One region of the Hymenobacter sp. GOD-10R genome, then DNA from elsewhere that is predicted to be linked to it. Evidence: riboswitches for the same ligand, from Rfam matches in the RefSeq annotation. Region 1 holds a riboswitch; the other holds the start of a gene.
The links. Region 1 has a riboswitch for cobalamin ahead of SD425_RS25930 (ABC transporter substrate-binding protein). Riboswitches for the same ligand answer to the same signal wherever they lie in the genome.

Region 1 (15,771 bases):
AGCTAGCGAAGCATTAGGCGGGCCCATCAAGGTTTCGAAAGCGGCGCGGTAGTGCAACCAGCCCGGCGTGGCCGCCGAGATGTACTGCTCCGCCTCGCGGAAGTACATCGCCGCTGGCTGCCCATTAATCATTGTAACAATATCGCCGCGCTGCACGCCAAGTGAGTCGTTGGCTACGTGCGTGATAATCAATTGATTTTGTACCCATTCCCACCGAATAGGCAAGTACCGGTAGTTGTTGCTGCGCGCCGGTGGGCTTACCCGCACGTGGCCGTCGTGCAGGTGGGCCGTAAGGCGCTGCAAGACTTTCAAATTGTCTGCCTCCGATTGGTCGGGATACGCGGCTCGTAGCGCTTCTGGCAGTGCCGTTGGCCAGTTGGAATTGGTGACGGCGAAGTAAGGATAAAAATGTTGGAAGACGTTCCAGGTGATGACTACGTCGGCGAGACGTACGGCGCGGTCGTTGCCGGTGAACCGGCTAGGAGTGAGCTGATTCAGCTCCGTTTGCAGTGCTTCCAGCGCGGCGTTGTCAGCTGCCGGGAAGGTAGCGTCTTTGGTGCCGTATAAGGCCAACGGAAGCACACACCGCAAGCCGCTACCTAGGTCTTCCTGCACGACTTCGCCAATTTGAGCCTGTTGCGGAAACAGCGCCTTGCCTGCCACAATGAAGTTCTCATTTTGCGCTTCGACTTTATCGAGGGAGCGAATAACGACGCTGTGCTTTTCCTGGGCAGCATCCGTAGCGCTGACTAAGAAAGAGTAGGCGTCGTTACTATTGTTCGCAACAAAGCGGCTCGTATTAGCTTGGCCGGAGATACTGCGTGGATATTGTTTTACTTCATCTTCTTCAAAGCCAGTAGCAAATACGGTTTTCCATGCGCCATCCTCCTGCACCGCTACCTGCATGTTATCTACCTGAATCTGCCCGCTGCCGATGAGCATGGACCCGAAATACAGAAAAGTTGCCTGTGGGTCGATGGTACCTTTTATTTCGTACTCTGCCCACTCTTTGCTCTGAATAGGCCGGTCAACCATATTGTCGAAAAACCCCACTCCTTTGTAAGGCAAATCGACGCGAGCCCACAAGGCGCCAGGCCCATCTTGCGGGGACGTATTGCGTACTAAAGCCGTGTAGCGGAACGATTTACCGCGGTACGGCGTGGCATCTACCGCTTTGGTGAGGGTACCAAAAGTAGACCGCGCGGCCGGGTCTTTCAATGGCTCCGGTCGGTGCGTGCGGCGGCTGTGGTATGGGCTCTGGGCGTTGCCTTGCCCCATCCCCTGATGCTGCCAGCTAATTACTTCGTAGCCTTTCAAGGTAGGAGGTGTAATGTCCTTGGCTTTGAAGAGGTAAGTTTTGCCCGCCGGAATTAGCTGAAGCGTGGGCGCTATGGGTTGAAAAAGGCCTAGCAGCGTTTTCTTCAACTCCGCCTCGGTTTGTGCTTGCTCCACGCGTTGGGCACCCAGCACCGCGAACTTGTCCCAGTCGATGGCGGCGGCTTCGTCGCTGGGGTGGAAGTAGCGCACGTAGCCGTAGAGCCGTGTGAAAGTTTCCAGGTTCTGCACGGTGCGCGGCGTGGGCGCTTGGGCACTGGCAGCACTTGCGCCCAGGAGCAAGCTGATAGTCAGGAAAGATAAGCGCATAGGGTATGGATAAAGGTGGAGGATAAGCAGACTAGGTTGGATAGAAGATGCTTGCTCATAGCCAGTTGGTTGCAAGCAGCCCAAGGTGATGGCTCAACGGCTGAATGGTGGCCTTAGTATAGTGAAAATAGCTTCTTGCCTGTTGACGCTTATGCGACGCAAAAGAGGTTGCTAGCGGTCGTCTGGGCAAGAGCGGGTACTTTTGCAGCTCACTCCCCTCTAACGCCCGCAATAGCTCATGCTTCGTCCTATTATGTTTGTCGGCACCGCGTCCGACGTAGGCAAGAGCATTATCACGGCTGGTTTTTGCCGCATCTTCCGGCAAGATGGCTACCATCCGGCGCCGTTCAAGGCCCAGAACATGTCGTTGAATAGCTACGCCACGCCCGAAGGCTTAGAAATCGGACGGGCGCAGGCCATGCAGGCGGAAGCGGCCGGTGTGCCCTGCCACGTTGATATGAACCCGGTGCTACTCAAGCCTACCTCCGACCAGGCTTCCCAGGTGGTACTTAACGGCCGGCCCATTGGCACGCAGTCGGCCTACGAATACTTCCGCGCTAACGACCGCCTCGCCCTCTTCGAAGCCGCAACTCAGGCTTTCGACCGCCTCGCGGCTAGCTATTCGCCGGTAGTGCTGGAAGGCGCGGGCAGCATCTCGGAGCTGAATCTCAAGAAGCGCGACATCACCAACTTGCGCATGGCCCGCCACGCTGGGGCCGCCACGTACCTCATTGCCGACATCGATAAGGGCGGCGTGTTTGGCAGCGTGTACGGCACCCTAGCTTTGCTGGAGCCGGAAGAAAAAGCCTGTATTAAAGGTGTTATTATCAATAAGTTTCGGGGCGATGCGCGCTTGTTTGACGACGGCCGCCAGCAGCTCCAAGACCTGACCGGCGTACCGGTGGTGGGGGTGCTCCCGTACTTCCGCGACATATTCCTGGAGGAAGAAGACTCCGTGACCTTGGCGCGCAAGCAAATGAGCCCTGGCGCTGCCGACCGAGTGCAAGTGGCCGTGGTACTGCTCGGGCGCATGTCGAACTTCACCGACTTCGACGCCTTAGCGCATGATGCGCGGGTGCATCTGTTCTACACCCACAACCCCGCCGACTTACTGAGCGCCGACATTATCATTCTGCCCGGCAGCAAGAACACCATCGACGATCTGATAGCCTTGAAAAACAACGGTCTAGCTGCGGCTATTGTGCAGGCACAGCGCGCTGGCAAAACGGTGGTAGGCATCTGTGGAGGGTACCAAATGCTAGGTCGTTCAGTAGAAGACCCCGATGGCGTGGAAAGCCAGGTAGCGGCTACGGCCGGCCTAGGTCTGCTGCCCGTGCGCACGGTACTGCAAGGCGAGAAGACGACCCAACAGCGGCAGTTTGCTTTTCTGGATGCGCCCGGTACCTGCCAGGGCTACGAGATTCACATGGGCCAAACGACTCCCGAAGGTCACGCACAGCCCGTGGCTACCCTAGCCGACGGCACGCTGGATGGCTATGCCGTTAGTCCGCGCTGCTGGGGCACGTACTTGCACGGCATTCTCGACAATGCAGCTGTAATCGATTATTTGCTAGCGCCTTATGCCACGACGCAAGTTGCGCCGCTCGATTTCGCTGCTTTCAAGCAGCAGCAATTCGACCGGTTGGCCGCGCTTATCCGCGCAAACGTAGACATGGCGCAGATTTACGCGGCCCTGCAACCCTAACGCGCATGCTACACGGTCACGGCGACGACGCATACCGCCACTCTCAGCACGTAGTAGCCGATTTCAGCACCAACGTGTGGTACGGCGGCGAGCCCGCGGGCTTGAAAGAATACGTTTTTGCGCAGTGGCCCACGGTGAATCGCTACCCCGAAGTCCTAGCCGAGAGCCTAGCGGCACAGGTGGCGGCCCACCACGGCGTGGCCCCAACCCAAGTGCTCATTAGCAGCGGCACCACCGAGAGCATCTACCTCGTAGCGCAGGCCTGGGCACGGCAGCGCAGCACCATCCTCACGCCTGCCTTCGCCGAGTACGAAGATGCCTGTCGCCTCCACCATCACCAGCTGCGCTTCGTAGCGTGGGAAGATCTGCAAGCCGACACGCTGATTGATAGCGAGTTGATCTTCATCTGCAACCCCAACAACCCAACGGGTAGCGTGCTGACACTCGAGGTGCTAAGAGCCTTGCTAACAAGCAATCCGAACACGGTTTTTGTGCTCGATGAAGCATTCATCGAGTTTACCACTAGCATCGATAGCGCCATTCCGTTGCTGAGTCAGTTTGATAACCTGCTGATTCTTCGTTCGCTCACGAAAGCCTACGCTATTCCCGGTTTGCGGCTCGGCTACGTGCTAGGCTCAGCGAAACTAGTGACGCGACTTACGCAGCACAAAGCACCGTGGGCCGTGAATGCGCTAGCTGTGGCGGCTGGCCGCTTCCTGTTTGCGCACTACACCAAAGTGCAACCGCCTATTGCTCAGCTGTTAGCCGACAAGGAAAAGCTAGCTGCCGCGCTGGCGCAAAACCTAGGCATCCACGTCTTCCCCAGCCATACCCATTACTTCCTGGCTGCCACTCGCCACGGCACCGCCGCCGAGTTGAAGCACTGGCTGCTTGCGCAGCACGGCTTGCTCATTCGCGACGCTGCCAATTTTCGGGGGCTCACGCCGGCGCATTTTCGCATCGGCACCCGAAGCGCCGCTGATAATCAACTGCTCATAAACGCTTTAGCTGCATGGACCGCTTCACGCACCTAGCTCCGCCGCTCGCCCTCGGCTATGCGCTCGATTTGCTGCTGGCCGACCCCGAGGGCTTGCCGCACCCCGTACGAACCTATGGTACGCTCATCGCGGCGGGCGAGCGGCAGCTCAATCAGGGGCCTTATCGCTTCGCCAAAGGTGCCGTGCTGGCCGGGAGCCTCGTGGTCGGTACGTTTGGCACCTTTACGTTGCTGGACAAGCTGTTGCGTCGGCTACCTTTCGGCGTGGCGGTGGCTGTTAATAGCGTTTGGGTGTTCTATGGCCTAGCGAATACGGGCTTGGTGCGCGAGGGTCGAGCTGTGTTTACCGCCCTCGACGAGAAAGGAGTGGAAGCTGGCCGCCAGCAGCTAGCCCGCATCGTAGGACGCGACACCACCCAGCTTGATGCCCAGCAGATTCGCACCGCCGTGTTCGAGAGCCTGGCCGAAAACCTCAGCGATGGGGTGGTAGCGCCACTTTTCTATTACGCTTTGGCGGGCGTACCCGGCCTGATGGCCTACAAAATGGTGAACACCCTCGACTCGATGGTGGGCTACCGCAGCCCACGTTACGAGCAGTTTGGCAAGCTAGCCGCCCGCCTTGATGACGTAGCGAACCTAGTGCCGGCTCGCCTCACAGCGGTGCTGCTAGCGGCGCTTGGCGGTAGCAGGCGCGGCTTTCAGTTCATCTTGCGTTATGGTAATCAGCACAAAAGCCCTAATGCCGGCTACCCGGAAGCGGCGCTGGCGGGCGTGCTTAACTGCCGCTTCGGCGGGCCGAACTATTACCATGGCGAACTGGTGCCCAAGCCCTACATCGGCAACAACCCTCGCCCAATTGCGCCCACTGAAATCGAGCGGGTAGCTAGGCTTAATCACGCCGTTTGTGCCGTGGTGGTGGCCGGCATTATGGGGTTATTCTGGTGGCGCCGACGTTAAGGCGTTGGTTACCAAGTGTTCTATAAATGTTCGGTTTTCGCCCCAATAAAGGTGCACATAAGAAGCCCATACGTTGCCATGGCGGTACACCTGCACCGGTACGTCGGCACCTTTAGCGTTAGTAATCTGCACGGCTGCTGGGATCAAACCTTGATCTTCCAAAGTAGAGTAGTGAAACTCATGGCCTTTGATTTTCAAGCCCTTCCACTCCAAGGCTCGGTAACCTAGGGTGAGTTTAGCTTGCTGCATCGAAGTGGTGCAGGGCAGCACGTTTGTCATGGGGAGGGTCTGGCCCTGGGCATCGGTGAGGGTGCGGCCTAGGTACATCAGGCCGCCGCACTCGGCGTAGGCAGTGCCGCCCGCGGCGCAATACGCGGCAATGCTGGCGCGCATGCTGAGGTTGGCGCTCAGCGCTTCGGCAAACAGCTCGGGGTAGCCGCCGGGCAAGTACAGGAAATCGGTATCAGCAGGCAAGGCAGCGTCAGCTAGGGGGCTGAAGTACGTCACTTCGCCTAGCTCCTGTAGCGCATCTAGGTTTTGAAGGTAAGTGAAGGTAAACGCCTCGTCGCGGGCGACGGCTATGCGGCGTGGTTGGAGACTTAGGGCGGACGGCACGGTAGGTACCCACGTGGGAGCAGCGGTGTTCGTCACGGTCAGCAGGCGGTCGAGGTCGATGGTTTGGGGCAAGGCGTCGGCTAAGGCTTCCACGATGGCCTCGTACTGAACCTCCGCGTCAATCGACAAACCTAGGTGGCGCGATGGAATGGCAAACGCTGGATTATTAGGTAGATAGCCCAGTACCTCGACGCCCACATCCTCACAGGCTTCGCGCAGAAATTGGAAGTGCGAAGCGGTGTTCACAAAGTTGAAAATGGCGCCCACTAGCCGAATGCCCGGGTAAAAGTTCTTGAACCCAAACAGCAGCGGCGCCACTGAATACGCCATGGCTTTGGCATTGACCACCAAAATAACCGGAATACCAAGCTGCTCAGCTACATCGGCGGCGCTGCCTTGCATGCGGGTGGCCCCGTCGAAGAGGCCCATCACGCCTTCCACCACTGCCACATCGGCGGGGGCAGTGTAGCGGGCGTAGGTGGCTTGCGCGTGCTCCACCGATGCCATATACAGGTCGAGGTTGAGGCTAGGTCGGCCGGCGGCCTGAGTGTGGTGGTGCGTGTCAAGGTAATCGGGGCCGCACTTGAAGGGCTGCACCCGCAAGCCGCGTCGCGCCAATGCCCGCAGCAGCCCAAGCGTAAGGGTGGTTTTGCCGCTCCCACTGCTGGGGGCAGCAATCAGGAACTGCGGTTTCGGGGAAGAATGGGACACGATTGTATTTTTGAGCGTTTAATTACAAAATAAGAATGCCGCTTTACGTGATTTCGGGCGGCCCTGGGGCTGGCAAAACAACGCTGCTGACGGCCTTGCAGCAAGTGGGCTTCGGAACTGCCGATGAGGTGTCGCGCCAACTCATTCGCGAGCAAGTCGCGCTCGGCACCGACCAAGTACCGTGGCGCAACCTAGCTGGTTTTGCGGAGCTAGCCCTAGCCCGAATGGTGGCGCAGCACCAAGCCGCCAGCCAAGCCAACCGCACCACCTTTTTTGATCGAGGTATTCCGGATGTTATTGGCTACATGCTAGTTGCAGGCTTGTCAGTGCCGCCGGCGTACTACACCGCAGCAGCCACGCACCCGTACGCTTCGCCGGTGTTGCTGGCCCCGCCGTGGGCGGAAATCTACGTGAACGATGCCGAGCGCTGGCAGACCTTCGGTGAGGCTCAGGCGCTCTACCACGCCTTGCGCCGCACGTACCAGGACCTAGGTTTCACGGTGCTCGATTTGCCCAAAGTGCCCGTCGTTGAGCGCGTTGCTTTCGTGCGCAAGGTAGTTGCAACCTAGCTCTTAGACGGGCTAAATACTCAGCGGCAACATTTTTTGCCTACTTTTGCTAGCGCAATTGGTAGTCGTTTCCGCGGTGCGGAACGACTTTAAAAGGGAATCCGGTGTGAATCCGGGACAGTCTCCGCTGCTGTAACCCCCTCAAAACCCCGTCGATACCTTACGGGCCACTGTTTCAGCCTGAAACGGGAAGGCCATCGACGGGCGGGGAAGTCAGAAGACCTGCCGCTTGCAACATACAGTCACAGCTTTCGGCAGAAAGGCTCGTTGTACCATGCTCTACTCCTTGTTTGCTCCCGGCTCGGCTGGGAGACCGTCCATTTTTTCTCTTTTCCGCCGCTCCGCACTGGCGGGGCTGTTGCTGGCTTCGTTGCCTGGCTACAGCCAAGTTGCGCCGGCTCGCCCCGCTGCCAAAGCGGTAGCGACGTCCGCTGTGCGCGGACGAACGACGGTTCAATTTGCCAAAGGCTTTACCATCAGCTACGTAGGTGGTTGTAAGGTAATAACCATCCTGAGTCCTTTCGAGCAGAAAACGACGGCGACGCGCTATTTGCTGGTGCCCCGGGGCGTTACTCGCCCGGCCGGCTACACCGATGCGGTTGTCATTCAAACGCCTATTCGCAGCTTGGTGGCGCTATCGTCAATGCACGTGGCACTGGCCGATTTCCTAGGGGCCGACGATGTGATTGTCGGCTTAGGCGACTTCAAATACGCTTCGGCCCCGCGGGTGCGGCAGCGCATTGCCGAGGGCAAGATCATCAATGCCGGGCAGGGCCGGGAGCTTAATAATGAGCTGCTTATCGCTCAGCACCCCGACTTAGTGATGAGCACCGGGTGGCCTGGTCAAGGTCTCAGCCGCTTTCAAACCCTGCAAGCAGCCGGCGTGCCCGTGATGATCAACTCCGAGTGGGTCGAGTCGACGCCCCTAGGTCGGGCGGAGTGGGTGAAGGTGATGGCTGCCTTGCTCAACAAGGAAGACTTGGTCAACCAGAAGTTTGGCCAAGTGGTGCGCGACTACCAGCGCCTAGCCGCCCTCGGTCAGAAAGCCGCCAAGAAGCCGAAAGTAATTGTGGGTCTGCCGTTTAAGGACGTGTGGCACGTGCCGGATATGGACAGCTACATGGCGCAATTTCTGCGCGACGCGGGCACCACCTATGCCTGGGATAAGACCAAATCGCCCCAAGGCAGCCTCGCCCTTTCGTTTGAAACGGTGTCGCCTGTAGCGCTCAGTGCCGACTATTGGCTACAAACCGGCTCGGCCAACACTAAGACCGACATCACGGCCCAGGATACGCGCTACGCAGCCTTCGCCCCGTTCAAAAACAATCGGCTCTACAACAATAACAAGCGCACGAACGCGCAGGGCTCCAACGACTACTGGGAATCGGGCGCCGTGCACCCCGACGTGGTGCTGTCGGATCTGATTAAGATCCTGCACCCCGAGCTACTGCCCAAGTGGCAACTCTACTACTACAAGCCAGTTCAGTAAGCCCCGCCAGCCTAGCTTTTGATGCGGTTTGCGCGCCTTTTCCCCTGCGTGCCCTGCCCGACCTAGGTGTGTTGCCCGGCGCATTTTGGCCCGACTTCCAGCGTAAGACCAACCCATCTACCCGCAACCAAGTGGCTGTTAGCCAGCATTCTTTTTCACTTTCCCCTGGCCGGCTTTCCCGGCAAAACTCATGAAGAAAAAACGTTTACGCCGCCATCACACAGCTACTCGCATTGAGATCAAGCTCATGTTGGGTACAGTGCTTCTCGTGGGCACGCTGCAAGGCGCGCAGGCGCAGGTACTGGCCGACACGCTGAATCGGCAGCGGTTGGGCGAGGTCGTGGTGACGGCCACCCGTTCGGGTGCGGAGCGTGCGAAACTACCCCAGCAGATTCAGGTTATCACGCAGAAGGATCTGCGCGCCACGCCCTACCAGGAGTTTACGGACGTGCTGAAGAAGAATGCTTCAGTAGATGTAATTCAGTACCCAGGATTGCTGGCAGGCGTGGGCATTCGGGGCTTCCGGCCCCAGAGCAGTGGTCTGAACCAACGGGCGCTGCTGCTCGTCGATGGCCGACCTGCTGGTACCACCAACCTCGCCACGCTTGACCTAGGTAGCGTGCAGCAAATTGAAGTGCTGAAAGGGCCCGCCTCGGCGCTCTATGGCTCGCAGGCCATGGGCGGCGTGGTAAACGTGATTACGCGCCAGTCGCGCGGGGCAGTGCGCTCGTCGCTGTTCACGGAATATGGTAGCTACCAAACTGTTAAGCTAGGCGGCGCAACCGGCGGCAACATCACCGAGAAGCTCGATTTCGACCTGTCCTTCTCGATGTTCGACCGCGCTCAGGATTATAAGCTAGGTAAAAAGGGCCTCTTCCGCCGCGAGCTCGACGGTGCGGAAGCCACCAAGCTGTACGCCGACGGCACCTCGCTGAGCACCGACGACAAGCGCGCCGACGGGCAGCGCCGCCGCTATACTAAGCTCAACTACTACTCGGGAGCGTTGCGCTTGGGCTACCAGCTCAGTCAGCACTGGCGCCTCGACGTGCGTGGCGAGTCCTTCGTGGCGCGCAATGTGCAGTCACCCAATGATGTGTACTACGGAGACCTAGGCAACACCACCAAGGATATTGAGCGTGCAAACCTCGACGTGGGCGTAACAGCCGACTACGACCACCACCAGCTATTGGTGCGCGCCTACACTTCCAAGGAGACGAACAACAACAACACCCTCTATACCGGCAACACACCCATCGCGCCGTACCGCTCCTTTCAGAGCCAGTACTTGTGGAAAGGTCTTCAGGTAAAGGACATTATCAAGCTAGGCCGGCAGAGCATCACGGTGGGCCTCGACCACAATGAGGCGACCAGCAACTCGCTACGCTACAATGCTACCGGCGCCAACCTAGCTCCGTTCAACCCTAACTACGAGCTGAACACGACCGGCATTTACGCCCAAGGTCAACTGAGCTTGCTGGAGGATAAGCTGATCGTGACGCCCGGCGTGCGCTACGATTTCATCACCTACAACGTGAAGCAAACCGACCTGCTCACTTCGTTCACGCCCGGCAAAACCACCAACCCCTTCTTCAGCCCTAGCCTCGGCGCCCAATACGAGCTATTAGATGGCCTGCGGGCGCACGCCACCATCGGCCGCGCCTACGTGACCCCAGATGCCTACAACGTGGCCGGCTATTCCCAGACTAGTCCCAATGCCACGAAGCAAGTATCTATCACGCAAGGCAATGCCGATCTGAAGAACGAGAACAGCGTGACCTGGGACGCCGGCGTGCGCTTCGGCCGCCCGACCACCGGCTTCTCTGCCGACGTAACCTACTTCGCTACGCAGGTACGTAACCGCATCACCACCCGCACCACGAACCCCGCAGGCGAGACAACCCCGGAAGGCTACACCGTTGCTTCGCGCACAACCTACGTGAATGCCAACGACAGCCAGATTCGCGGCCTGGAAACCGAGCTAGGTTATGACTTCGGCGCACTCGCCGATAACCGCTACTCGCTCCGCGTCTTTGCCGGCGGCACCCGCATCTTCAAGGCCGAAGACATCACCAACAACCTCGATAACTCCCAAACAAAGCGGGATATTTTCAATGTGGCCAAGCTGAGCGGCAACTACGGCGTGACGTATGGCAGCACGGAGAATGGCCTGAATGCTCGCCTAACCGGGCACTATGCGGGCTACCGCAAGGACACCGACTTTACGGATGTTAAGTCGCCTCAAATCACCTATCCGCGCTACATGACCCTCGACTTTTCGGCTGGCTATACTTTCGCGGGCAAGCACACCATCTCGCTGCTAGTGAACAATCTAACGAACGAGAACTACTACGAGAAGCGTGGTTATAACTTGCCTGGCCGTAATATCTCGGGTCGGTACTCTATCAATTTCTAAGAACTTGCGAGCTGCAAGCAGGCTACCTAGGTTATGTGAATGCCATTAAAAGAACGTCATGCTGAGCTTGCCGAAGCATCTCGCGTGCCGTGGTAAACCCTGACATTTGGAGTTACCATCGCACGCGAGATGCTTCGGCAAGCTCAGCATGACGTTCAAGAGAGACGGAAGACTCCAGAAACACCATTTGCTACACACGTTAAGCTGACCTGCTGACTTTTATTTCCCTATGCTCTACTACATCTCCGGCGGACAGCGCTCGGGTAAAAGCCGTTACGCGCAGGACTTAGCCTTGCAGCTCAGCCCTAGCCCGGTGTACCTAGCTACGTCGCGGGCTTGGGACGACGACCACCGCCAGCGCATCGCCCGGCACGTGGCCGACCGTGATGAGCGCTGGACGACCCTAGAGGAAGAAAAGTACCTAAGCCGCCTCAACCTGATTGGCCGTACCGTCGTGCTCGATTGCGTGACGCTCTGGCTCACCAACTTCTTCACCGATACCAACTACGACGTCGCCGAATCCCTACGCCAAGCAACAGCTGAATTTGATGAGCTGGTAAAGCAAGATTGCACGTTGCTGGTTATCTCCAATGAAATCGGGATGGGCTTGCACGCATCAAACGAAGCAGGTCGTAAGTTCACGGACCTCCAAGGCTGGCTGAACCAGCACATTGCCCAGCGCGCCGACCACGCCATCTTTATGGTGTCGGGGTTGCCGCTAACAATAAAGTAACCTTTTGATTGACAAAGATTTTATGAAGATATACACCAAGAAAGGCGACAACGGTACCACCGGCCTGTTCGGCGGTCAGCGCGTATCCAAGGATGATGTGCGGGTGGAATGCTTCGGCACCCTCGACGAGGCCAACTCGACCCTAGGTTTGCTGCGCGTGAAGCTAGGTGCCGACCACGCCTGGCAGCCCAACCTCCACCGAATTCAAAAAGATTTGATGGATATGATGTCGCACTTGGCGCGGCCTTCCACGGCCAAGAAAATCAACCCGAACCCGATGCCGGAAGACGGCGCGCAGTTTTGCGAGGAGTGGATTGATGCGCTGGAAGGCCAGATGACTTCGCCCTCCGACTACTTTCTGCTGCCTGGTGGCAACGAAATATCGGCCCTCTGCCACGTGGTGCGCACCCAGATGCGCCGGGGCGAGCGGCGCCTCGTGACCCTGATGGCTGAGGACGAGGTGCATCCGGCTATTCCGGCCTACATCAACCGTCTCTCGGACCTGTTCTTCACGTTGTCGCGCGCCGAAATGGACAAGGCTGGTGTGGCCGAGGAAAAGTGGCAACTGTTTCTTTATAAACGCTTTAAAAAAGCCGAAGAGCCTGCTGCTCCTGACACGGCTACTCCCACACCTGCCGACGAACCTGCCGCGTGAACACTTGGAATATCACTGCGCCTGACCTAGGTTTGGCCGCGGCCATTGCGCAGAAGATTGACACCAAAACCAAACCGCTCGGCGCGCTCGGGCAACTGGAAACCCTCGCTTATCAAATTGCGCTGGTGCAGCAAACGCTGACTCCGGAGCTGCGCCGCCCGCACGTGGCGGTGTTTGCCGCCGACCACGGCGTTGCGCAATCCGGCGTGAGCCAGTACCCACCCGAGGTGACGCACCAAATGGTGCGCAACTTCGCGCAGGGTGGCGCGGCCATCAACGTATTTTGCCGCCAGAATGGGCTTGGCCTGACCATCGTGGATGCCGGCGTGCGGGGCAGCTTTGCCGACCTAGCCTCAGTGCGCAACGAAAAGATGGCGGAGGGCACCCAGAACTTCGCGCACATGCCTGCCATGACGGCCGCGCAGTGTGCTGATGCCCTTCAGCGCGGTGCCCGCCTCGCCGATGAGCTACACGCCAGGGGCTGCAATGTGCTGGGTGTGGGCGAGATGGGTATTGGGAATACGTCGTCGGCCGCCGTGCTGATGCACCTGCTCACGTGCCAGCCGCTGGCTGCGTGCGTGGGACGCGGCACCGGACTTGACGAAGCCGGCGTAGCTCGCAAGCTCTCCATCCTGACCAACGCCGTAGCCGCCTATCCAACGGTCGGCTCCGATCCGTTGACCGCGCTGGCGACCTTCGGTGGCTTTGAAATCGCGCAGATGTGTGGGGCGTTGTTGCGGGCCGCTGAGCATCAGATGCTGCTACTTATTGATGGCTTTATTGCCACCTCGGCGCTGCTGGTGGCTGCTCGACTAGCTCCTAATATTCTAGCTTACTGCGTGTTCTGCCACGAGTCGGGCGAGCAGGGGCACCGGCTGCTGCTAGAGGAGCTAGGTGGTGAGCCGTTGTTGCGCCTTGGGCTGCGGTTGGGCGAAGGCACGGGTTGTGCGCTGGCCTATTCGCTGGTGCAGGCGGCCGTGAGTTTCCTCAACGAAATGGCGTCGTTTGCTAGCGCTGGTGTCAGCGACGATTCTGCTACCTAGCCTTCGCCTATGACCACCCTGCTGCGCCACCACTTGCGCTTGCTGCTGTTGGCTGTGCAGTTCTACACCCGGCTGCCCGTGCCGAATTGGGTCGGCTATTCCGATGAACTGCTGAACAAGGCCACTATCTACTTCCCGCTAGTAGGCTGGCTGGTAGGTGGCGTCGCGGCGGGCGTGTGGCTGGGGGCAAATTTGCTTTTTCGCAGTGCTGATGTAGCGCTGCTGCTGAGCATGGTGGCGAGCATCCTACTCACCGGTGCCTTCCACGAAGATGGGTTTGCCGACGTGTGCGACGGCTTCGGTGGTGGCTGGACCAAGGCGAAGATCCTGGAAATCATGAAGGACAGTCGCCTGGGTACCTACGGCGCGACGGGCCTAGGTTTACTGCTCGCGCTGAAGTTCTTAACTCTGCGCGGGCTGCCGCCCACTACGGTTGGTGCTGCCCTGCTGCTGGCTCACCCGCTGAGCCGGGCCACGGCCCTCACCAGTATTTTTACTCATCACTACGCCCGCGCCAACGAAGACAGCAAGGCCAAGCCCGTGGCGAAAAAGCTAGGGGTTACTGACTTGGCAGCTGGCTGGCTGCTTGGCTTGTCGCCACTACTGTGCTACGTTGTCTGGCAGCAGCGCCCGCTGTTGCTTCTGGTGCTGCTGCCCTTGGCGCTCGTGCAGCGCGGGCTAGCTAACTACTTTCAGCGCTGGATTGGCGGCTACACCGGCGATTGTCTCGGGGCGATTCAGCAAGTAGCTGAGGTCGTTATCTACTTATTTTTCCTGGCTAGCTTTGCATGGAAGTTTATCTGATTCGCCACACGGCTGTGCAGGCGGCGGGGCTCTGCTACGGCCACTGCGACGTGCCTTTGGCTGATACGTTCGCGGCCGAAGCAGCGCAAGTACAAGCCAAGCTAGCTAGCCTGGCGCCGGCTCCTCCTACCGGGTACCGGGCTTTCAGCAGTCCTGCCCAGCGCTGCCTAGCTTTGGCCGAAACACTCAGTACGGCAATTACACCGGACGAACGCTTGCGCGAAATGCACTTCGGCACCTGGGAAAACCGCTTGTGGAGCGCGCTGCCCGCTGCCGAAACGACCCCGTGGATGGACGATTATGTGACGCTGGCGCCACCCCAGGGCGAAACATTCGGGGCGGTGCAACAGCGTGCCGCGGCTTTCCTCACCGAGTTGGTGAGTGCCGACCTAGGTTCGTGGCCAGTGGTGATGGTCACGCACGGGGGCACCATCCGGGCGCTGGTGTGCCATTGCCTGCAAATTCCGCTGCAAAATGCCTTTCAGCTAGGTGTCGACTATGGCTCCATCACTCGGCTCAAATGGCAGTATGACTGCTGGCAGCTGCTAGGGCTGAACGGATAGCGTAAGTGGCCTTCTGCTTTAGCTAGCGTCGCTCATCGAACACCTGAAACTCAGCAATGGAGGGCTGGTGGTCGTAGCGGTCGATGCGCATGCGCACCTTGCTGCCCCACACTCGGTTGAAGCGGTGGAGCTTAATACTGGTGCCGTTGGTGCCGCTAAACAGAGATTTCCACGCCACGCCGTCCCAATATTCGAGTGCGTAGTCGCTGATGTTGGCTTTCTGCTCAGCTACGACGATGGTGTTGAAGCTGCGCTCGTTCTTGAAGTCGATTTCGTACCAAGGCTGTTTCACCGTTTTGTTAGACTGCCAAGTGGAGTGATAGTCGTCATCGTTGGCGAAATCCATGATGTTCATGTCGTCGCTCCAGCTAGAGTTAGCTGCTTGATTCTTAGCTAGGTTGCTGGCAATAATGGGCGGTTCCAGGGGCGATAATTTGGTCGTCGGGCCCGCATTTTTCCACAGCTTCCCAATCTCCTTCAGCCCCGCGAGGGCATTATCGTCGATAAGCCCATCCCGGTTGGGCGCCACGTTCAGGATGAAGTTGCAGCTGTTTTCATTAAGCGGCACAAGCGTTTCGTTGACCAGCTTGGCCGGATCGCGCACGGGTACCGTGGGGAAGTCCGTTTTCCAGAACCAAGCACTGTTGATAGGCAAACACGCCAGCGAAGGCATGCGCTTGCTACCGGGCGCCATGCGCTGATCGGCACCCATTTCGTAGGTTTTGATGTCGGTGTAGTACAAGCCCTCAGCCGGGTACTTGGCCCCATTCAGATCCATTACCAGGCATTCGGGCTGCAAGGACTTCACCAAGGTGTATATATCCTCAAAAGGCACATCGTCATAGGAGATGCGCGACCAGGGAGCGTCCCAGC
Region 2 (15,771 bases), 610 kb from region 1:
TAGTTGCCGCCCTCGCCCGCATACACGTTGTTCTGACCCCAATCGTAGATGACGTTGTTGCGGAAGTCACAATTCTCGAAGCCCGCCGGGTGGGTGTAGCGGCTGCCGTTCCAGCGCGGTGTGCGGTTGTTGCAGTGGGCAAATAGGTTGTGGTGCATGGAAGAATGCTGCCCACCCCAGATGCCGCCAAAGCCGTGATGTTCAAAGTCTTTGTCGCCTTCTTCGAAGTGGTACGAGTAGTTCAGCGGCTCGCTCATCAGGTTCCACTGCAAGGTAGTGCTGTCGCCCTCGTACACCGAAAACGTCTCGTCGGTGCTCCAACTCATAGTGCAATGATCCACGATGAGGCGGTTGTTGCGCGTGCCGCCAAAAGCGTCATCGCCGCCAGCTCCGTCTACCATGCCTTTGTTCTGGTTTTTGTCGCCCATCCGGAAACGGATGTAGCGCACAATCACGTTGTTAGCGTGGATGTTCACCGGGTAATCGGCTAGGCAGATGCCGTCGCCGGGTGCCGTTTGGCCCGCAATGGTGATGTTGGACTTCGAGATAGTCAGCGGCGAATTCAGGTGAATCGTGCCCGACACCCGAAACACCACCGTTCGATGCGTCACCGCCGATTTCTGACTTACCGCGTAGCGCAAGCTGCCGGGGTTGGTGTCGTCATTTAAGTTCGTGACCTCAAATACGGTGGTAGGAACAGCACTTGTGCCGCGCCCACCGGTAGTAAAGCGCCCTGCGCCTTCAGCCCCAGGAAAAGCGAGCTGCTGCGCCCAGCTAGGGGAACTCACGGCTGCAAGCGCTACAGCCAGCAGAGCAGCCCATTGCCGAGGCTTCCGGTTAGTGGTCGTAGTTGAATCTGAAAGGCAATACATAAAGCGGGTGGTTTTGAGGGGAGTAGTCAAGAGTAGGCATCATCTCATCTAATGCAGCCTTGATACTACCGAAAAACCCAACTACGTGTCCGCGCCCCTAGGCTATTTCTTTATGCAAACGTTGCCAAAACCAGTTTCTAGTCGCATCTGTAAGGTGGAAGCTAACCTAACGAGGCGAAGGTGCTGAGGTGACACGCAAGTAAGCCAGCAAATCGGCAATGGAATGATGCTCGTGCGCTTGCCCGGCTAGGTGGCTGACCCAACGGCCCGAGCTAGCCTGCTCACGCAATTCCACGCGAAGCCCAGTCCCCGGTTCAGTCGTCAGCTTAAAGCCTTCACGCTGAAGGGCACGTTGCGTCCAGAAAGCGAGCGGACCGCTACCGTCCAAGTGCACCGCACGCGCACCGGGCTCGTGGATGACAAACGTACCAGTGGCCTGGTCGAAGGCGAGGCCGTCGCGGGCAAAGGCCGCTTCAAACGTGCCGCTGAGCACCAGGTCTTCGGGGACGCCTGTATGCAGTTGTCCCTGGCCGTGCATGAGCCACACATAGTCAGCCGCCTGCAAAGCTAAGTCGAGCTCGTGGGTTGAAAGCAGGATAGCTTTCCGCGTTTGACGAGCCAGCTGGTGCAGCAAACGCATGAGCTGCACCCGGTTGGGCAGGTCGAGGTGAGCCGTGGGCTCATCGAGCAGAATCACGGGCGTATCCTGGGCGAGGGCGCGGGCGAGCATCACCTTCTGTCGCTCCCCGTCGCTGAGCGTTGCCACCCGGCGAGCCGCGAACTGGGCCGTATTGGTCGACGCTAAAGCTTCTTGTATCACGGTATGATCGTGCGCGGAAAGGTTGCCGAGCCATCCCGTGTGCGGGTAGCGACCTAGGGCCACCAACTCCTGTACCGTTAGGTTGCCAGCCTCCACGCGGTCAGTGAGTACGATGCTGAGCTTGCGGGCTAGCTCGGCCGCAGCTAGGTGCTGGGTATCAACTTGCTCAATCTGCACATGGCCCCCGAGGGGCGGCTGCAAGCCCGCCAGCGTGCGCATCAGCGTCGATTTGCCGGCCCCGTTCGGCCCAAGCAAACACACCAAGTCGCCTGGCTGCAAAGCTAGGTCTAGTGGTCCGGCCACGTGCCGTCGCTCCGTCCGACTAAGCTTGTAGCCAATGACCAGCGCCTGCGTTTCCAATAAGGGAGGAGGTGCCATCATCAGGAAAAGGAAGAGCGTACGAGGGTCCGGCGCAGCGTAACCCAGATAACGACCGGCGCCCCTACCAGCGCCGTGATAATATTGATTGGCAAAGCCGTTGAGCTGCCCGGCAGCTGCGCCAGACAGTCGCATAGCAACGTCAGGCCCGCACCCACTAGGCAAGCGCCCGGAATCAGCAAGCGGTGGTCGGCAGTGTTGAGCAGGGCGCGGGTCAGGTGCGGCACGGCGATACCGACAAAGCCGATCGGTCCGCAGAAAGCCGTAATGCTGCCCGCCAGCAGACTAGTGCTAGCAATGATGAGCAGCCGCGCGCGACCCACCGTCAGGCCCATACTACGAGCATAGTTCTCCCCTAACAGTAAAGCATTAAGCGGCTTCGAAGAGGCAAAAGCTAACACCAACCCCACCAGAACTACTCCCGCTAATACGGCTAAGTGCGGCCCCGTAACGCCACCCAACGAGCCAAACGTCCACAGCAAGTACTCTTGGATCTGCTCTGGAGCGCTGAAGTATTGCCAGATACTGACAATGGAAAGGGTGATGTTGCCGATCATCACCCCCACAATAAGCATCACCACGTTGTCGCGCACGCGGGCCGAAATGGCGAGTACCAGCAAGAGCACCAGGGCGGCACCTAGGGTAGCGGCTAGCACAATAAGCCAGCTTCCCCCAAGCCCAAGCTGCTGAATGGCGTAGAGGCTGGCCGCGCTGCCCGCCGATAGCATCACCAGCGCCACCCCGAGCCCAGCCCCCGCCGTAATGCCCAGCACCGACGGTCCCGCCAACGGGTTGCGAAACAACGTCTGCATCTGCAAGCCACTGACCGCGAGGCCACAGCCTACCAGCACCGCCGTAATAGCCTTAGGCACCCGGATTTTGGCGACAATAAAATCCCAGGCTATGGTGCCGCTGCTTTTCCCCAGCAGCACATCGGCCACCGCGGGCAGCGGGATGCGCACCGAACCAAGGGCAATATCCAGCATAAAGGCTAGCCCGACCAATCCTACTAACCCTACCAGCAGCAAGCGCCGGCGGCGTGCCAGGCGGCGGCCGTGCGCCACCGGCTCAGCCGTCAATGTGTTCATCACTTTAGTTGCTTATAGTACACCAGCTCGTGCTGCGGCAGGAGCTCTGGGTGCAAAATCTTAATAAGGTCCGCCAGAATTACTTCCGGATGTACTGCGCCGGACTCCCAATAATCATTGGAGCCATGGCCGTCGGTGCGCTTGTTGTTATTGTACACCGCTCCCGTTTTGAAGGGCTGAAAATCGGCGTAGCGGGCGTCCTGGGCCAGGATTTCGGCTTTGGTATTGGCCGTGCCGGTGTTCACCCAGCAGTCGGCCGTGAGGGCCACGGGGTACACGGCTTCGAAGGCCAAGGCTAGGCTGCCGGCGGCGCGCTCTTGGTCCCAGTGGTAGGCCCCACCGGCGTCGCGGAAGAACTGCGCCGTGTAGCTTTCCCCATCGGGCATGTACCAGGTGTCCTTGAACGGCAACCCCGTGAGCACCTGCGGCCGCTTGGTTACCCGCCGCGTTAGAGCCGTGAGACGCTGATATTCTGCTTCTACTTTGGCAAATTTCTGATTAACAACGGCTTCTTTGTTGAGCAAGGTGGCCAGTAGCTTCACCCATTCGGCGCGGGCTAGGGGTGTTGTCTCTACCCACTCCGAGTTTACCATCACGGGCACGCCCGCGGCGGCTAGGGTATGAAAACGCTCCACCGGGGCGCCGGGGCTGCCCATGGTCATCACCAGATCGGGGTGCTGGGCAATCAGCTGCTCTTCGTTGAGGGAGTTTTCGCCAAACGCTTTGATCTTTCCTTCGGCAATGCGCTTGCGCACCGCGGGTGCCGAGGCGTATTGCAGGCTACCTAGCCCCACGAGCACGTCATCGGCATTGAGAAAGTCGGCCAGCGCTATGTGCATGGACGAGGTGCCTACCAGCGTTCGAATGGGGGTTTCGATAACCGAGCTGCTGCCATAGCCAGCTGGCCGCGACTGACCGCGCGGCACGAGCACGTAGCAGGCCGTGTCGGTGTGGTCCTTGAAAGGATTTAGGATCTTGACAATCTTGTAGTTGCCGACGTACTGAATCGTAAAGCCTTTGGCGTACTTGATAGTCGTTTGTTGCGACGCACCAGCGACTTGCTCCTGCGGAGTAGCTGTTGGCGGTGCTGCCTTTTCGGGCGTTGGTTGCGAGCAACTCGCCAGCAGGTTTGCGCAATGCATAGCTAGGCTCAAGCCTAACCACCGCCAACCAGCAGGAAATACAAAGGATAAGCCGCCGGGCATCCGGCGGGTAGCGGGGTTCTTCATGGTTGACAAGCCTTTCTTCCGAAAGCTGTAACGGGCTGGCGCAAAGGCAGGTCTTCTGACTTCCCCTCGGCCGACGGCCTTCCCACTCCCGTGCGGAAGCAGTGGCCTGGTCGTGTCGGCCGCATTGGTACGGGGTTACAGCAGCGGAGACTGTTCCGGATTCGCACCGGATTCCCTTTTCGGGCCGCCACCGATGTATTCGGCGCAGCCACCTTTGCTGGCGGTAAAGGTAGCTGAAATAAAATGGGAGGTGTCGCCGCTGGTGCGTTGCTCCGCGCCAGACCTAGCTCTTCGCCATCACTTTAAAGTAAAGCAAGCCGCTGATTCGTCTTCCGCAGTAGCAGAAGCTGTACCTAGGTCGCCCCACCCTAAAGGCGCCTACCACAGCACAGCTCCCAACTCCTACCACCTTGGCAGCGTCGAACCAGCAAAGCATCATTGGGACCGTAAAACGATATGGCAAACAGCTGTTTGCTTTTATCCGCGGCCGTGTGGAAAGCGACGAAGACGCCGAAGATGTGCTGCAAGAAGTGTGGTATCAGTTCACGAGCCAATCGGAACTGGAAACCATTGAGCAGGTGAGCGGCTGGCTACACCGCGTGGCCCGCAACAAGATTGTCGACAAGTTTCGCAAGAAGCACGAAGACCGCCTCGACGATTACAGCTACGAGGACGAGGAGGGCGAGCTAAGCTTCCGCGAAATCCTGCTGGCGGAGGCACCCACCCCTGAGGAGGAAGATCTAAAACAGTTTTTTTGGGAGCAACTTTTTCAGGCTCTCGACGAGCTACCGGAAGCCCAGCGCTACGTTTTTGTGCAAAACGAGCTAGAAGACCGCACTTTGCAAGAAATTGCGGACGAGGTCGGCGTTGGTATCAAAACCATCATTTCACGGAAAGGCTATGCCGTGGCCCACCTACGCAAGCGGCTGGCCAACTTATACCATGAATTTCTCAACTACTAACTAGCCTCGCTCATGCCTTTCTCTAACCAGCCGCGAGGCCCCCGGGGCCGCTTCTTTTTCTTTCCGTTGGTCGGGGCTGCCCTGGCCTTGGTGCTGGGTGGCGTAGTGATGAGCTTGTGGAACGCCATCTTGCCGGCAGCCGTGCATGCGGGCCGGCTCAGCTACTGGCAGGGCGTAGGCCTGCTGGTGCTGTGTCGTATTTTGTTTGGCTCGTTCGGACCGCGAGCAGGCTGGGGCGCCAGGCGGCAGGGTTGGGGCCGCGGCCGCGAGAAGTGGATGCAAATGAGCGACGAAGAGCGACGCCGCTTTCGGTCGCAGTGGTGGGAGCGGCATCAGCACCGCCGGGGTGGCCGCCCGCGCCAGGATTAGCCGCCGGCGGAAGCACCTAGGTAAGTGGGCTTTGCTTGATCAAACCCTAACTTTCTAAAATTCTTAAAAATTTCTGCCGGAGTTTAGAGTAAAACACACAAGCCGTTCGACTTCCAGAGAAATACCCTTTCTCACTAACGAACAGGCATATGAAATCCATCCTTCGCGCAGTTGGCATTGGCTTACTCGCTGGCACACTGCTTTTTTTCTTCCCTTTCTTCTTCCGGTTCTTACTGTTTGTCGGACTGCTCAGCTTGCTAGTACGCCTCATTACGGGCGGCTGGCGTGGCCGTCGTTTTGGGCGACGCGGACGGTGGGCTAGCTACGCTCCTTTTCCCTTTGCGCCTGTGCCCATCGATGGGCAGTGGTACCGCGCGCCCATCGCTGGTAATGGCCCTGTTAGTCATGTGCAAGTTGCTTAGTACGGCGGCTTTACTCCTTTCACCCTTTTCTCCCCTACCATCATGCGAATTGCCCGCGTAACCATTGCCATTGTTGTGGCACTAGCCACCTTTTTCAGCCTGAGCGCTTTAGCTCGGCATCGCCGCTTCGGGTGGGACGACACCTCAAGAGGCTATTTCGGGGGAAGGCACGGCGGCTGGCGCACTTGCGCCAGTGATGTCTACGGTAGTCGCTACCCCAACCGGAACATAACGCCGCCTGCTGCGCCACCCACTAGGCCACTTGCGCCGAACCCAACTACTGACGCACAGCAACCGCAGTAAGCTAGGTCCTTCCTTTTTATCAATCCTTTCTTAACTACCTCAAATCATGTACAATCAACAAGCAAATCGAGCAGAAGCAGAACAACAATTTCATGGCGACCCACGCGGCCGCGGTTACAGTTGCGGCCACGGGCGGCGCTGGGGCTGGGGTCGGCACCGGCACGGCGGTTGGCCAGCCGGAAGACTCCAACTGGTACCCGTCAACATCGAAGACGCGGAGGACCGCTACGTTTTGTCGCTCTTTGCGGCCGGCCTGGTAAAAGACAACTTTGCATTGACCGTGAAAGACGACGTGTTGACCATCGCCTACCAAGGTCCCGAAGAGCCAGCGGATGCGGCGGCAACCAGCGCTTACTACACACGCCGCGAGTTCCGCAATGCTTCTTTTGAGCGCTCTTTCCAACTCAATGGCAAGGTAGTACCAGCCGACATCACAGCGCAGTACACCGACGGAATTCTGACAGTAATTCTGCCGAAAAACCCTGCTACTACGCAGCCGGCCCAGGCCATCAAAGTAAGCTAGCCCGCCGGTAAAGTCGCAAGCAGAACCACCACCTAGCTTCTATAACATTGCCTGACAAGCAGTTGATGGCGTAGTTTTTGTTCCCTTTGGCATAGGAGGCTCACTTACCCTCCGCTACTTTTCTTGCGTATTTACTACGAAAATCGGGTGGGGTATTCCAGCGAGGACCCATTAGGCTTTGCCCGCCTGACGTACCAGCGAGGCCTCCGCAAAGGAGATGAGCTACGGTCCCTGCTTGGTCATACGACCCGGCTGATTGCTCGTCGTGGCGACGGACGCTTGTTAATTGACCAGCGCCTGATGACACCCTTCACCCCCGATGAGCAGCATTTTGTGATGCAGGAATGGTTGCCTCTCACGATTCTTGAGGGCGGCTACCGCTTCGGAGCGGTTATTTTGGCGCAGGATGTGTTTGCCCGGCTTGCTACTGCAACGGTAGTAACGGCCGTACGCAATCTGCCCATGACTTACCGCTATTTCGACACGGAATCCCAGGCTATTGCTTGGCTGACTACCACTTAAACCCTTGATTATCCAACAGTAAGAAGCAAAATATAAGTATAGCTATAAAGCTCAGGAAGCGGCACATGATTTGTATAACAGGCCTCGAATAATACAACTATATTCGTAGCTTATGCCTAAGTCATACTTTACCGCTTTCCCGTCGGACCTGCCGGCGGATGAACTTACCGCCCGCCGCCAACGACAGCGATATGCTGAGTGGGGCTTATCTGTTGCTACCATGAGCGGCAATCCGCCTGCTCCTGCCGTCATAGAAAACCTTCAGGCTTATATCAACGGCGAAATCCAGATTGAGGACCTAGCTCGCATGGATGCCGATGATCAGGCGCTGCCCTCGCCAGCTTACCTAGCGACGCTCAGCCGCCACCGTTTGAAGCAGCACTAAATTCTTGCTTATACTTCCTGTAAATGCAAACGCCTCTCCATTCAGGAGAGGCGTTTGCATTTACAGGAAGCGGAGTAGCTCAAGCACCTAGCTCCGCTCTGATGCTGCGGAGCCGCTGGTCAGAGGCGCTACTGGATTCCTGCACTGTGCTTTATAGCCATCGTTTAGGCTCACGAGTTACTGTGGACCAAGTGAAAATCTAGTGGCAGCCGCTGATCTACACAGGTAAGCTAAAAGACCTGATTATCATCAAAGCGAAAAGCCGGACGATATCCGGCTTCTTACTGCTATTCACCAACCTAGGTCGTATTGCGTCGAGCAAGACCTAGCGGGACTTGTATTCTTTCTGCAAGGTTTTCATCTCCATTGCCAATTCCTCTAGCCTCTTAACCAGCGCTTTGGCCCTGACGCCGTACGGTTTATGACAATCCGTCCAGTCTAGGAATTGCTGCAACTCCATTTTACCATATTTTACCATTGTAGCGGCATTCTCTAAAAACGTTTCTTCGGGCTCCATAGCATCGCTTAATATCTCTCCAATAAGGATACAACGACGCCCTGGCAAAAAATTCACCAGGTTCTCACAGATAAGACACTCACAAGAAATTTATAAAAAATAATATTCTATATAGGATGTGAGCACCTAGGCTATGTCGATTAGTAGGGGTTCATCTTTTTGCTAAGTGAATCAATGATGCACTAGCGCATTTATTTACTTAAAATACTATTTAACAACAACTTACCAACTGCATAAAATAGAAGCTAATAATTTGCTTATATATTTAGTAAATAGGCAAATATTTTTAGTAATTTATGGCTCGAAAACGTCGCCAATGATGTTCTATATTCTGTAAACTAACTTCTGCTCCCATGTTAGAGATGATGATTACCAAGAAGATCGGTAACCGTAGCTACCACTTCAATGCCACTGGCACCGATTTGCACGAACTGCTCACCGAGCACGAAAAACTGAGCTTTCCCGATGTGCCAGCGTGCGGCCTGTGTGGCTCTGTGAACTTGCGCCTGACCAGCCGTGTGGCCCAGGATAAGTTCAAGTACTGCGACATCAAATGTGACGACTGCTTTGGCTCCGTAACCTTCGGTCGCCGCCAAGATGATGACAAGGTGTACTTCCTCCGCAAAAAAGAAGGCGGCAAACCTGGCCAGCTCGATTGGATCAAGTACGAGCCCAACATTACGGTGGCGCCTGCCGCGGCTACCACGACTAAACGCTAATAAGCCTAGCTTTTTCAGAAAGCCGCCCACAAGGGCGGCTTTCTTGCTTTACGGGCGGACCGACTGCCAGCTAACCTAGTTGCCATTCGCCCGTTTTTGCGCCCATTCGACCGCTAGAATTACCGTTCACCCTAAAGCGTATTTTCTCGGCTGATAGCAGGAGCTAGGTTTGGACCATCAATCACCTAAACACTTGGTCAGATGAACCTTCTTGCTACCCTCCGTGCCCTGTTCGTTGTGCTTGTGCTGTTCAGCCAGGTACTCACTGTGCAAGCCACACCGCGGGCTGATCAGCCCGCCGCCCACCCTAGCTTTACCGTACAGGTAGCAGGCAAAGGCAAGCCGATGATTCTCATTCCGGGCCTGACGTGTCCCGGCGCCGTGTGGGACGAAACGGTGGCGCACTACCAGAAGCAGTACCAGTGTCACATCATCTCGCTGGCGGGCTTTGGTGGGCAGCCGGCCCAAACACCGGTGTCGGAGCACTTCCTGCAAGATGTACGCGACCAGCTACTCGCCTACATTCACGCGCAGAAGCTCACCAAGCCCGTGGTTGTCGGGCATAGCTTAGGTGGGTTCATGGCTCTGTGGATGAGCACCGCGGAACCCACAGCCATCGGCCCGCTGGTGATTGTGGATTCATTGCCTTTCCTCTCGGCTGTCCAAAATCCTAGCCTTACCGCTGATCAAGCCAAACCCATGGCGGAGGGTATGCGCCAGCAGATGCAGCAAGGCAAGAGAAGCCTTGCTGGGGCTCGGCAAATGTCGGCCGCGCTGATTACCGACACCGCCCGCATCAGCCAAGCGACACGCTGGAGTGTGGCTTCCGACCCCGCCACTGTTGGCCAGGCCATGTACGATATGAGCACGACCGACTTACGCCAAGATATTGCTCGCATTCAGCAGCCTGCGCTTGTGCTAGGTGCTTGGGCCGCTTACAAAGACTACGGCTCGACGAAGGAAAGCACCCGCGCCATCTTCGAGCAGCAATACACTAAGCTTCCCCAGCATCACGTGGAAATGTCGGAAGCCGGCAAGCACTTCCTGATGTGGGATGATACGCAGTGGTTTTTCGCCCAGGCAGATGCCTTTTTGAAGCAGAACAGCGTGGCGAAGAAGTAATACTTATTTTGACCACACCAGCTCACGGCCCGGCAGCCTAGGTTCTCGGTCCGTGAGCTGGCACTTCACTTCAAGAAACGAATTACCAAGCATTTGCCACACCACTACCTAGCTCTCTATGGTCTCTGAACAGGAATTTGCGGCGCTGAAGCTGGAGCTATCGGTGAAGGCTAAGAACGGCATCGACTTCATCGTGGCGGCTAGCATCATTTGGGCGGTCATTACTTTCGTCTGGACGCTGCCTAACTCGCCGGCTTACAACAGCTTCATCACGTTTTTTGTGGGCGGCGCTATGTTGCCCCTGGCTTGGATGCTGTCGAAAGTGTTCCGCACGACTTGGAAGCTGCCGCACAATCCGCTTCAACCCCTAGGTTTGTGGCTGAACTTCGCGCAGCTGTTCTACTTCCCGTTCCTTATGTTCATTTACAGCAAGTATCCCCAGTACTTTATCATGACCTACGGCATTATCACGGGGGCGCACTTCTTCCCGTATGCCTGGTTTTATAATGCTAGGCCGTTTGCTGTTATGGCGGGCGTTATTCCGGTGGGTTGTTTGGTACTTGGCTTGCGCGTCGCTGTTGCTAATCTGTATTTGATTCCGACTTTTATCGTGTGCGCACTCCTGCTGTTAAGCGGTTTACTGCTTCGCTCCTACCGTCAGAACAAGCAGGCTTATACCTTGGCCAGCAGCACCCTTTCGCTAACTACCGCCTGATTAAGCCAGCGCCATGTTTTCTTACGCCTCCGTACCTGCTCCTAGTCGTCTGTATTGGCGTGCGCAGCTCCTTGGCTGGCTCCTGTACGCCATCTTCAACCTCGCTTTGTTCATCGGCTTCGGTCAATTCACACGCGACTCGGTGCTTATTACCGTGGTCATTGTGTTGCCTTTGCTGGCTCTTACGCATGGGCTGCGCTACCACATCAAGGCCAATGGCTGGGAGAGGCTTGCACCACTGCCACTCCTTAGCCGATTGCTGCTCATCAACTTACTGCTGTCAGTTGTAAGTCAGCTTATTATTTGGGCACTTATTATTTGGTTGGTACGCCCCGTCGGCGATGGCCAACCGCACGGTTGGGGGCAGTTTATTGGTTACGCTCTGAACGTCAATTTTGTGCTGTGGCTTTGGGAAGGCTTTTACTTTGGTTGGCATTACCTGCGCAGCTACAAGCAGGCTGAAGTCGATAAGTGGAAGCTAGCGGCCGCCGTGCGCGAGGCCGAAATGCGCACGCTCAAAGCCCAGATCAATCCGCATTTTATGTTCAACGGCTTGAACAACATCCGGGCACTGGTAATGGAAGACCCGAGCCGCGCCCGCCAGATGATTACGCATCTATCTGATTTACTGCGCTATTCTATTCAACTCAACAGCACCGAGCAAGTACCGCTTGCCCGCGAACTGGAAATTGTGGAGCACTACCTGGAGCTAGAAGCTGTGCAGCTCGAAGAGCGCCTTGCCTACTCGCTCGACGTCGATAAAGTGGCGCTGCCCACGCTTATTCCGCCCATGACGCTGCAACTGCTCGTGGAGAATGCCATCAAGCACGGCATCGCGCCCCGACCCGATGGTGGCGCCATCACCCTCACGGCGCGCGCCAACCTAGGTACCCAGTTGCTCTACATCACGGTGCGCAACACGGGCCACTATGCGCCCAAGCCGGGCCACGAAGGGGTTGGCTTGCGCAATGCCCAGGAGCGCCTGCATTTGCTGTATGGCAAGCACGTGCAACTCGTTATCGGCAACGACCCGGTGGTACCGGCGACAGTGCTGGCCGAATTGCGCCTGCCGCTTACTCCGCACACGCAGTCGCCGCCAACCGAACCTAGCTTTACGTCCACTTCTTCCACTCTTCCCTTCCCGACCGCATGAACGCTTTGCTGGTTGACGACTCCCGCCTAGCGCGCATCGAGCTGCGCCACTTGCTCCAGAGCTTTCCCGATATAACCGTTGTAGGTGAAGCCAAAAACATCACCGAAGCCCGCGCTCAAATTGAGCAGCAGCGCCCCGACTTACTCTTCTTAGACATTCAGATGCCGGGTGGCAATGGCTTTGACTTGCTAGAATCGCTCGACGCGGCGCCGCACGTCATATTCACCACCGCTTACCTCGACTATGCCTTGCAAGCGTTTGAAGTCAACGCCTTGGACTATTTGCTCAAGCCCATCCAGGAAGTGCGCTTGGCGGCGGCCGTTGAGAAAGCGCGTCAGCAGCAGCTAGCTAGGTTGGCGGCTCCCGCTCCACAGCCCGCGGAAGTAGGCCCGCCGTTGGCCGCCTCCGATCAGGTGTTTGTGAAAGACGGCGAACGGTGCTGGTTTGTGCGCCTAGAAAATATTAAGCTGTTTGAAATCAATGGCAGCTACACCCAAATCTACTTCGAGCAGCACCGCCCGCTGATTCCGCGCACCTTGCAGCACCTAGAAGCGCGCCTCGACTCGAAGGTGTTTTTCCGTGCCAACCGCCAGCAGATCATCAACCTGAAGTGGATCGACAGCATCGAGCCGTGGTTCAGCAACACCCTCAAGATCAAGCTCAAGGACGGACCCGAGGTCGAAGTTTCGCGCAAGCAGTCGGTGCTGTTTCGCGAGATGATGAGCTTATAGTTCTGCTCGTTTGGCGTACCACGTAGCGCAGCCGGCCCTAAGGTCGGCTGTTTGCTTGTAGAAGAAGCAACCGAAAAGCTAGGTTCTGCATCTGTCAGGAGCAAGCGTCGCAGGTCGTGCGGAAATGGCCGAGTTTATTGTAATTCTGCCAGCGTCTTTCTAACTCGAAGCAGATAAGCTCCCGGCGGCTTTATGGCTCTTGCGTTTTACCTGTGTTATCACCGTTAGCAATGCGGCCTCCTACGCTGCCGTTCGGCTTTCTGCTTTACCCGTGCCATGAGGGTTGTTAGGTTACTTATTCTATTGATTTTTCTTACGTTAGCTAGCCATATAGGCTGGGCGCAAGCCCCGTCGAAGCCACCACCCGCTCCCGAGCCCGAGTCGGTGCAGGTACGCGTGGCACTGCCAACGGTGGTGGGCGTAGCCAGCGACTATGTAGGGGCGCTATTTTCCAGAGAAAAGCGGCAGACGCTGTTGAAGCAGAAACGCTCCCGCACCGGCAACCCCGTTCTGATTCTGGATGTGCCTTCTGCGCCCGGGCGCTGGCTAGAGCGCAACTTTGGGCGCGACACGCCCTAGCGCAGCAACTGGTTTTCTTCTTACGGTGCGCTGGTCTGCGGGGCGCCGCTCAGGTTTTACTTCGAACAGATTCTGCGTATGCGCTTCGACTACACGGCTATCTTATTTACCATTCCCGTTGCGGTCGTGTTTGCCCGCCTGCTCCGCAAGTTTCTGAACACGGCCCAACTAGCGCCGCGCTGGGATAAGCTCCTCGATAAGATCTGGGTGCCGGGTGTGGTAATTTTGGGCCTAGCGGCCGTATTTCAGCTTCAAAGCAAGCTGCTAGATGAAACCTACTTACTGTTCGTCTACCTCACTTTTATCGCGCTGCTGCTACAGCTCAGGAGCTACAAACCCGCTCGAACGCTGCTGCTGGCGCTGGTTCCTTTTGCCCTGTACTCGTTTTTTGAACTCCTGCTGAATGTGGTGGCGTCCGGATTCATCAAGGAGTACGACGACACGTTTGACTCGTGGCAGGGCTTCTCGGTTATTTGGATGGTCACCTTTGCCTTCATCGCACGCAATCAGAAGCGGAGCTTGGAGACCGACTTGCTGCTGCGGGAGAAAGAAGAGCAGGAGAAGCTGCGCATCGCGACGCAAAACACCGAGCTTGAGCGTATGGTGAGCGAGCGCACCGCCGCCCTTACCCAGCAAGCCGAAGCACTACAGTCGGCCCTGACGGAGCTACGTACCACGCAGGCCCAACTCATTCAGGCCGAGAAGATGGCGAGCCTCGGGGAACTCACCGCCGGCATTGCCCACGAGATTCAAAACCCTTTGAACTTCGTCAACAACTTCGCGGAGGTGAGCGTGGAGCTTTGCCAGGAGCTGCGCGAGGAAGTAGAGAAAGTGGAGCTAGCGGAAGCCGACAAAGACTATCTGCTGGAAATCCTGAACGACCTGAGCCACAACCAACTCAAGATCAATCAGCACGGCCAGCGGGCCAGCAGCATCGTGCGGGGCATGTTGCAGCACAGCCGCGCCAGCACCGGCGAACGGCAGGCCACCGACCTCAACAGCCTCGCTGATGAATACTTGCGCCTCGCTTACCACGGCTTGCGCGCCAAGGACAAGACCTTCAACGCCACGCTTAACACTACCTTCGATGAGGCGGTAAAAGAAGTGGGAGTGCTGCCGCAAGACCTAGGTCGGGTGCTGTTGAACTTGTTTAACAACGCCTTCTACGCCGTGCAGCAGCGCCAGAAAAATGGCGAACCCGGCTATCAGCCCACCGTGACGGTGAGCACCAAGCAACTTCCCCAAAAAGTTGAGATTCGGGTGCGCGACAACGGCACGGGCATTCCGGAGGAAGTGCGCCAAAAAATCTTCCAACCTTTCTTTACTACCAAGCCTACCGGTGAGGGCACGGGGCTAGGTTTATCGTTGAGCTACGACATCGTCACGAAAGGCCATGGGGGTACGCTGGCGGTGGAAAGTCAGGAGGGAAAAGGCACCGAATTTATCATTAGCTTACCCGCCTAGATAACTAAAAGCTAGCTCTTTACAGTTGCCTTCATGAACCGCTTGCATCTCCTCTTGTTAGCCGGTTTGTGGCTGCTGCTCTCGCCTCCTACTGCTCAGGCTCAAGCCGACTCAGCAGCTGTGGTCATCAACCGCCTGCCCGCCGAAGGCCTGCCGCTCACCAAAGGATGGCGCTACCACGCCGGCGACGATCCCACCTGGGCTAGGCCCGATTTTAACGATCACCGCTGGGACACCATCACCGTGGGTCGAGTGGGCCAGCCGCTGCCCGCCCGTTTCTTGGCTGGCCCTGGCTGGTTTCGGCTGCGCCTGCGCTTGGGCGACAGCTTGCGCCAGCAAGCCCTAGGGCTGCAAACGGGTCCGGCGCTGGCCGGATTCGACGTATACAGCAACGGCCGGCGCATCGGCCGCTACGGTACCTACAGCCCCGACCCAGTTCAGGTGCGGACTGGTAGCCCAACCGCTTCGCCCCTGGACCTGCGCCCGTCGGCGGCGGGCGAGCTAGTGCTGGCCGTGCGCTACACTCCCCAGCAGCACACACCCTGGCTCCAGGCTTACCTAGCCCACAGCAGCCAGCGTAATCTAGCGCTTCGGCTGCGTGAGTTGTCGCAGATTCGGCGGAAGGATGCTGCAGCCAGCCAAGCCGATGCTGTTTTTGCCTGGCTAACTGGCATATTCTTACTGCTGAGCTTGCTGCACCTGGTTTTTTATCGCTACAACCGGGCCCAGCCCGCCAACCGCTACTTTGCCTACTACGCGCTGGGCACTGGCTTTTCGTGCTTACTCCTCACGTATTGGCCCTCGGTCTCCTTAGAGGAAAGAACCGTGGTGTACGGCGTGGGTGTGGCGTGGCTGCTGCTGGCGGCGCTGTACTCACTTCGGGCGCTGTATGCCTTAT

Region 2: another riboswitch for cobalamin. It lies ahead of SD425_RS01910 (ABC transporter substrate-binding protein); the one in region 1 lies ahead of SD425_RS25930 (ABC transporter substrate-binding protein).

The regions. Positions count from the first base shown of each region.
Region 1 is NZ_CP141184.1:6,562,574-6,578,344, reverse strand. It holds gene SD425_RS25960 (S41 family peptidase) at 1-1,644, opposite strand, end outside; gene SD425_RS25955 (cobyric acid synthase) at 1,883-3,349, shown strand; gene SD425_RS25950 (pyridoxal phosphate-dependent aminotransferase) at 3,355-4,383, shown strand; gene cbiB (adenosylcobinamide-phosphate synthase CbiB) at 4,362-5,303, shown strand; gene SD425_RS25940 (cobyrinate a,c-diamide synthase) at 5,280-6,629, opposite strand; gene SD425_RS25935 (AAA family ATPase) at 6,665-7,198, shown strand; cobalamin riboswitch at 7,241-7,443, shown strand; gene SD425_RS25930 (ABC transporter substrate-binding protein) at 7,473-8,687, shown strand; gene SD425_RS25925 (hypothetical protein) at 8,654-8,881, shown strand; gene SD425_RS25920 (TonB-dependent receptor) at 8,878-11,100, shown strand; gene SD425_RS25915 (bifunctional adenosylcobinamide kinase/adenosylcobinamide-phosphate guanylyltransferase) at 11,330-11,833, shown strand; gene SD425_RS25910 (cob(I)yrinic acid a,c-diamide adenosyltransferase) at 11,856-12,488, shown strand; gene cobT (nicotinate-nucleotide--dimethylbenzimidazole phosphoribosyltransferase) at 12,485-13,531, shown strand; gene SD425_RS25900 (adenosylcobinamide-GDP ribazoletransferase) at 13,541-14,335, shown strand; gene SD425_RS25895 (alpha-ribazole phosphatase family protein) at 14,320-14,898, shown strand; gene SD425_RS25890 (alpha-L-fucosidase) at 14,921-15,771, opposite strand, start outside.
Region 2 is NZ_CP141184.1:420,693-436,463, reverse strand. It holds gene SD425_RS01925 (pectate lyase) at 1-872, opposite strand, end outside; gene SD425_RS01920 (ABC transporter ATP-binding protein) at 1,039-2,073, opposite strand; gene SD425_RS01915 (iron ABC transporter permease) at 2,073-3,158, opposite strand; gene SD425_RS01910 (ABC transporter substrate-binding protein) at 3,158-4,387, opposite strand; cobalamin riboswitch at 4,415-4,618, opposite strand; gene SD425_RS01905 (sigma-70 family RNA polymerase sigma factor) at 4,798-5,349, shown strand; gene SD425_RS01900 (hypothetical protein) at 5,362-5,718, shown strand; gene SD425_RS01895 (hypothetical protein) at 5,868-6,140, shown strand; gene SD425_RS01890 (hypothetical protein) at 6,183-6,443, shown strand; gene SD425_RS01885 (Hsp20/alpha crystallin family protein) at 6,490-6,966, shown strand; gene SD425_RS01880 (hypothetical protein) at 7,090-7,488, shown strand; gene SD425_RS01875 (hypothetical protein) at 7,601-7,873, shown strand; gene SD425_RS01870 (hypothetical protein) at 8,199-8,390, opposite strand; gene SD425_RS01865 (hypothetical protein) at 8,744-9,109, shown strand; gene SD425_RS01860 (alpha/beta hydrolase) at 9,311-10,231, shown strand; gene SD425_RS01855 (DUF7010 family protein) at 10,350-10,946, shown strand; gene SD425_RS01850 (sensor histidine kinase) at 10,960-12,099, shown strand; gene SD425_RS01845 (LytTR family DNA-binding domain-containing protein) at 12,096-12,830, shown strand; gene SD425_RS01840 (hypothetical protein) at 13,134-13,409, shown strand; gene SD425_RS01835 (ATP-binding protein) at 13,488-14,873, shown strand; gene SD425_RS01830 (sensor histidine kinase) at 14,907-15,771, shown strand, end outside.